DNA from 3 places in the Pseudomonas sp. AC211 genome. Region 2 is predicted to be linked to each of the others. Evidence: predicted binding sites of a transcription regulator. Region 2 holds the regulator's gene; each other region holds the start of a gene.
What was found. Region 2 encodes FliA, which starts transcription of late flagellar genes. Its sites were predicted from a motif close to CTAAAGTTTNNNNNNNNNNNGCCGNTAA; they were not measured.
Positions count from the first base shown of each region.

Region 1 (2,266 bases), 1.4 Mb from region 2:
CAAGCTGGTCGGGGCGGTCCATTCTTCACGGACCAGGGTAATGGTATCGGTATTGCGCGGCAGGCCGTAGAAGTCCGGGCCGTGCTGGCTGGCAAAGCCTTCCAGCTTGTCCAGCGCGTTACGTTGCTCGAATGCTTCGGCGTACAGCTCAATCGCCGCGTAGGCCGTGTAGCAGCCGGCGCAACCGCAAGCGGCTTCTTTGGCGTGCTGAGCGTGGGGCGCCGAGTCGGTGCCGAGGAAGAACTTGGCGCTGCCGCTAGTGGCGGCGTCCAGCAGGGCTTCCTGGTGCACGTTGCGCTTGAGAATTGGCAGGCAATAGAAGTGCGGGCGAATGCCGCCAACCAGCATATGGTTGCGGTTGTACAGCAGGTGGTGAGCCGTGATCGTCGCGCCGACATTGGCCGGGGCGCTGTTGACGAACTGCACCGCATCGCCAGTGGTGATGTGTTCGAACACCACTTTGAGCGTAGGAAAACGCTCGACCACACGGGTCAAGTGCTCATCGATAAACACCTTTTCGCGATCGAATACGTCGATTTCGCCGCGCGTCACTTCGCCGTGTACCAGCAGTGGCAAGCCCACTTCAGCCATGGCTTCGAGCACGTGAAAAATCTTGTCGACGCTGGTCACGCCGGAATCGGAATTGGTCGTGGCGCCGGCTGGATACAGCTTGGCGGCGTGTACGAAACCGGATGCCTTGGCGCTGCGAACATCGTCCGGGCTGGTGAGGTCGGTGAGGTACAGCACCATCAGCGGTTCAAAATGGCTGCCGGCCGGGCGGGCGGCAAGAATGCGCTGGCGATAGCCATCGGCTTCGGCGGCGTTGTGCACCGGCGGCACCAGGTTCGGCATGATGATGGCGCGACCGAAGGTGCGCGCGACGTCGGCGACCGTATGAGGCAGCACCGCGCCGTCGCGCAGGTGAATATGCCAGTCGTCCGGACGCAGCAGGGTGAGGCGGTCAGTCATGGGGGGCGATACCAGATCAGCGAAATTTGTGCGGTGAAAACTGCTGCGAATGCTACCGGAAAAGCCTGGTAGCGGCACCCGCTATCAAGTTTTCCAAACGCCAACCGATACCCCACTCAGAACGCCGTAATTCTTCATGGAGCCTACCGTGCGCCAGCGCTATCTCGCCTTGTTCAGCTTATTCGCCAGCCTGCCGGCCATGGCGATCACCTTCCAAACGCGCCTGGAAAAGGTCGAATGGAAGGTCGACGGCGATCAATTCGAGTGCCGCTTGTCGCAGGACATCACCGATTTCGGCCAAGGCCACTTCGTACGCCGTGCCGGTGAACAGGTCACTTTCCGCCTGCAAGCCCGCGAACGCTGGCTGGGTGCAGGTTCGGCCACCCTGGTTGCTGCCGCAGCACCGTGGCAACCAGGGCGAGGCGACATCAATCTGGGTCGGGTCACGGTCGACAACGGCGCCATGCCTTTTAACAGCAGCCAGCAGCAAGGCGCGCGCATGCTCACCGGGTTACTGGAAGGTCGCAGTCCCGTAGTGCGCCACCGCATGCCGGACGGCGGCGAGGGCGTTGAAGTTCGCCTGCTGCCGGTCAAGTTCAACAAGGCCTACCACGATTACCTGGACTGCACGACCAAGCTGCTGCCCGTCAATTTCGACCAGATCAAACAAGTGCAAGTGGCCTTTCCGGGTGGCGGCGCCGACCTGGATGAACTTTCTCGCGCGAAGCTGGAAATCATCCTGCAGTACCTCAAGGCTGATCCGAGCGTTAACCATATCGAGCTGGACGGCCATTCCGACAACGGCGGCAACCGCCTCACCAACCTGGATATGTCCCGCCGTCGCGCGTTAGCCGTGCAGGAATATTTCAAGGCCAATGGCATCCCTGAAAGCCAGTTTGTCGTTCGCTTCCACGGTGAGCGTTATCCGCTGGTTCCCAACACTAATGCCGCCAACCGTGCGAAAAATCGCCGGGTAACCGTGCATTTGTCCCGCGAACCCATGCCGCCAGCGCCCCCCACTCCCGCGACCGCGCCGATAAAACCTGCTGCCACGTCCTGATTGCAGGTTGTGCGCTTCCCGTCGTTTAGACGAAAGAATCCGTCGCTTCATCGTCATTAGCTGTCGCGCCTCTGTAAATTGTGCGGCGCGGCCAGTAGAATCGCGGGTTTTCCGTAGAACCCCGTGGAGTGATGGCATGGCGGACGTAAAGAAGGTTGTCCTGGCGTATTCCGGTGGCCTGGACACTTCGGTGATTCTCAAGTGGCTGCAAGACACCTATCAATGTGAAGTGGTGAC
Region 1 is NZ_OZ409830.1:2,885,830-2,888,095, reverse strand. It holds gene pyrC (dihydroorotase) at 1-969, opposite strand, end outside; gene ACZZZP_RS13475 (flagellar protein MotY) at 1,118-2,029, shown strand; gene ACZZZP_RS13470 (argininosuccinate synthase) at 2,166-2,266, shown strand, end outside.
Region 1: a site for FliA is predicted at 1,053-1,080, ahead of ACZZZP_RS13475 (flagellar protein MotY). Genes of this name have one in related genera too.

Region 2 (2,266 bases):
CCAAGCGCACCCTGGCCGACGTCATCAGTGGCGAATGCGAGCTGCGCGACGTGCTGCTGCAAGGGCCGGGCGGCATCCGCATCGTGCCGGCAGCCTCCGGCACGCAAAGCATGGTGCAGCTCACGCCCATGCAACACGCTGGCCTGATTCAGGCGTTCAGCGACATCAGTGACAACCTCGACGTATTGGTGATCGACACCGCCGCCGGTATCGGCGATGCGGTGGTGAGTTTTGTGCGCGCGGCCCAGGAAGTGATTGTGGTGGTGTGCGATGAGCCCACTTCCATCACCGACGCCTACGCCCTGATCAAACTGCTGAACCGCGACCACGGCATGAGCCGTTTCCGCGTACTCGCCAATATGGCGCACAGCCCACAGGAAGGTCGCAACCTCTTTGCTAAGCTGACCAAAGTGACTGATCGTTTCCTCGACGTCGCCTTGCAATACGTCGGCGCTGTGCCTTACGACGAGTCGGTACGCAAGGCGGTACAGAAGCAACGCGCAGTTTATGAGGCCTTCCCTCGCTCCAAGTGCGCGCTGGCATTCAAGGCCATCGCGCAGAAGGTCGACACCTGGCCGTTACCAGCCAATCCGCGTGGGCACTTGGAGTTCTTCGTGGAGCGTCTGGTCCAGCAACCGCTTGCTGATACGGCCGTATGACATCAGGCAATGGGCTCCGTATGTATAGCAAGGCACAGGCGCAGGACTCCCAGCACCAGTTGATCGAGCGTTACGCGCCTCTGGTCAAACGCATCGCCTACCACTTGCTGGCACGTTTGCCGGCAAGCGTGCAGGTGGAAGATCTGATCCAGGCCGGCATGATCGGTCTGCTTGAAGCGTCAAAGAAATACGACTCCAGCAAAGGCGCCAGTTTTGAAACTTTCGCCGGCATTCGCATACGTGGATCTATGCTGGATGAGGTACGCAAGGGCGATTGGGCACCGCGTTCGGTGCACCGCAACAGTCGCATGGTCAGTGACGCAATCCGAAAAATTGAAGCCCGAACGGGTAGAGACGCTAAAGATCAAGAAGTTGCGGCCGAACTCCAATTGAGTCTCGAGGATTACTACGGCATTCTTGGCGACACTTTGGGCAGCCGCTTGTTCAGTTTCGACGACCTTCTTCAGGACGGCGAGCACACAGGTCTGCGTGAAGACGCTGGCATTACCCACTTCGAGCCTTCGCGCGATCTGGAAGATGAACGCTTCCAATCGGCATTGGCGGCGGCCATCTCTGGACTGCCTGAACGTGAACAGTTGGTGTTGTCGCTGTATTACGACGAAGAACTGAATCTCAAGGAAATTGGCGAAGTGCTGGGGGTCAGCGAATCGCGGGTCAGCCAGTTGCATAGCCAGTGTGCCGCTCGTTTGCGTGCACGCTTGAGCGAGTGGCGCGCTAGCTGAGCGGCACTGCCAGTTTCTCGATTCAACGCGCATCCAGGTGCTGGGTGCGTTTAGGACTGTACGGAGGTCGACTTGGACAAAAACATGAAAATCCTCATCGTTGACGACTTCTCAACGATGCGACGGATCATCAAGAACCTCTTGCGTGACTTGGGATTCACCAACACCGCTGAGGCTGATGACGGAACCACCGCTTTACCCATGCTGCAAAGCGGCAGCTTCGACTTTCTCGTCACTGACTGGAACATGCCGGGTATGACCGGTATCGACCTGTTGCGTGCGGTTCGCGCCGATGACCGTCTCAAGCACCTGCCGGTGCTGATGGTGACCGCCGAGGCCAAGCGCGATCAGATTATCGAAGCGGCGCAGGCCGGGGTGAATGGCTACGTAGTGAAGCCGTTCACAGCTCAAGTGCTGAAAGAGAAGATCGAAAAAATCTTCGAGCGTGTTAACGGCTGATCCCGGCCGTGGGGGCAATATGGCGCACGACGATCTACCCATGGGCGACCTTGAGTCGTCCCTAAAATCCAATGCCCGCGAGCTCGTTGATAGCCTTGAGAAAGGTAATTTTGGCGAAGCGGTGCAGCTCATTCATGAGCTCAACAAAGTGCGTGATCGTGGTCTTTACCACGAAGTGGGAAAACTGACGCGTGAGCTGCACAACGCCATCGTCAACTTCCAGCTTGACCCACGCGTTCCACATGCCAAGGAAGTGTCGCAAATCACCGACGCCACCGAACGCCTGAACTATGTCGTGACGATGACCGAGAAAGCGGCCAATCGCACCATGGATCTGGTGGAGCAGAGTGCGCCGCTGGTTAACGACCTCAACGATGAAGCCACTGCGCTGGGCGCCGACTGGGG
Region 2 is NZ_OZ409830.1:1,500,895-1,503,160, forward strand. It holds gene fleN (flagellar synthesis regulator FleN) at 1-659, shown strand, start outside; gene fliA (RNA polymerase sigma factor FliA) at 656-1,402, shown strand; gene ACZZZP_RS07330 (chemotaxis response regulator CheY) at 1,487-1,861, shown strand; gene ACZZZP_RS07335 (protein phosphatase CheZ) at 1,881-2,266, shown strand, end outside.

Region 3 (2,266 bases), 2.9 Mb from region 2:
GGGCGGGCAGGTCGTCGAGGTCCATCTTCAGGGCGTCGATGTCGATCAGGCGATACAGGTAGCGAATGCCCTGAGCGTCGCCTTCATGCTCGTGCAAGGCCGGCGTGCGCGAGGCCTGAATGCCGGCGCCAATCAGGCCGGCCAGAATGCTGCGGGTGCGGGACATGGTCAGGCCTTGAGCAGATGAGCAACGTGTTCAACAGCCATGCGATAGCCGTTGCTGCCGAACCCGGCGAGCACGGCCACGGCGATGCCGGACACGTATGAGTGGTGACGGAATTCTTCGCGCTTGTGCACGTTGGAAAGGTGTACTTCGATCACCGGCAATTCGCTGGCGACCAAAGCGTCGCGAATGGCGACCGAGGTATGCGTCCAGGCGCCCGGGTTAATCACGATGGCGGCGCAGCGGCCGCGAGCCTGGTGGATCCAGTCGATCAACCGGCCTTCGTGATTGGTTTGTTCGAACTCGACGCTGAGGTCCAGGGCGCTGCCGGTACGGCGGCACAGTTCAGCGATATCAGCGAGGGTTTCGTGGCCGTAGGTAGCCGGTTCGCGGGTGCCGAGCATATTGAGATTGGGGCCGTTAAGCACCAGCACGGTACGGGGCATAAAGCGTTCTCCATTTCTTATTGTTGTTCTGGCAGGCGAGCGGCCAAAAGCGTGTAGGAGAAAATGTACTAACTGGTTAATTCGGTCAATGGGCTGTTTGTAGGACGTTCGATAATCGACCAGTTTTGCTCCGAACGTGCATCCGCCGCCGACGCGGTATCAGGGCGCCAAATGTTCCTTAAGGTTGTGTCGGATAAGTCGATATATTGCGCAGGAGCCAGCCGATAGAGCTGGCCGCCTCTGCCTCGTTTTTCTGGAGACTCCCATGTTTGGATGGCTTACTCAGGCGCTGAGCAATATCAGTGTCGGCGCAAAACTGGCCCTTGGTTTTGCATCGGTGCTGCTGCTGACGCTGTTAATCACGCTGGCCGGTTGGCTGGGGTTGAGCTCGGTGCTCGAGCGCGGCGACAAGCTGGCGGCCATTTCTAAACTGGGTGCCATTGCCCGCGACGTGCGTATTGCTCGCCTGACCTACGCGCAAAACAGCGACGCCGCCCATAACGCCGCCGTGGTCGACAATCTCGACAAATTCGACGCCGGCGTTCAGAGCGGCACCCAAATCATGAAATCGCCGAACGACCTGGTTCTGTTGAAGCAGGCGGGCGATGCCAGCAGCCAGTACCGCCAGGCGTTCAACCAGATGACCCAGGCTGTCGCTACCCGCGAAGCCTTGCGCGGCCAATTCGGCAAGTTCGCCGACGCGGCAGTCGCGGAAGTGGGCAACGTTTCGACGGCGGTTCGTGCCGAGACCGTCGGCGAAGAAAATGCTGAGCAGCATCAACAAGTGCTCGACGCCCTGATCGCGCAGAACAGCCTGATTCAAACCGCACGTTTCGAGCTGCGCGGCTTCACTTATAGCGGCCGGGTTGAGCTGCAACAGCCGGCGCTCGCCGCGATTGATCAGGCACTTGGTAATCTCAAAACGCTCTCGGACAAAGTATCCAGCGAGCAGGCCGCCGGCTTGCAAAAAGCCGCCGACGCACTGAACGGTTACCGCGCTACGGTCGGTCAGTTCGCTACGGCGCTGGCCAATATCGCGGCGGCGCAAACCATTCTGGATGTCCAGATCAAACAGATTTTCGACGCCTGCGCGCAGCTCACCGTGAGTCAGAACACCAAGCGCGACAAGGAAGAAGCCGAGGCGAAAATTGTGCTGCTGGTGGCCTCGTTGATCGCAGTAGTGCTGGGCCTGATCGCTGCGTTGTTTATCACCCGGCAAATTGTCGGCCCGTTGCAAACCGTGCTGCGCCGTGTGGAACGCATCGCGTCGGGCGACCTTAGCCACGACATCGAAACCCGTCGCGGTGACGAGCTGGGTCAGCTGCAAACCAGCATGCAAAACATGACGCTGGGCCTGCGTGAATTGATTGGCGGCATTCGCGATGGCGTTACGCAAATCGCCAGCGCGGCAGAGCAGCTATCTGCCGTGACTGAACAGACCAGCGCCGGCGTAAACAATCAGAAGATCGAGACCGACCAGGTCGCCACCGCCATGCACGAAATGACCGCCACCGTGCAGGAAGTGGCGCGTAACGCAGAGGAAGCCTCCGAAGCGGCCAAAGCAGCGGACTTGCAGGCCCGTGACGGCGACCGGGTTGTCGGCGAAGCCGTGGCGCAGATCGAGCGCCTTGCTGTGGCCGTGGGCGACTCCACCGAT
Region 3 is NZ_OZ409830.1:4,430,908-4,433,173, reverse strand. It holds gene ACZZZP_RS20955 (shikimate dehydrogenase) at 1-166, opposite strand, end outside; gene aroQ (type II 3-dehydroquinate dehydratase) at 169-609, opposite strand; gene ACZZZP_RS20945 (methyl-accepting chemotaxis protein) at 875-2,266, shown strand, end outside.
Region 3: a site for FliA is predicted at 787-814, ahead of ACZZZP_RS20945 (methyl-accepting chemotaxis protein). Genes of this name have one in related genera too.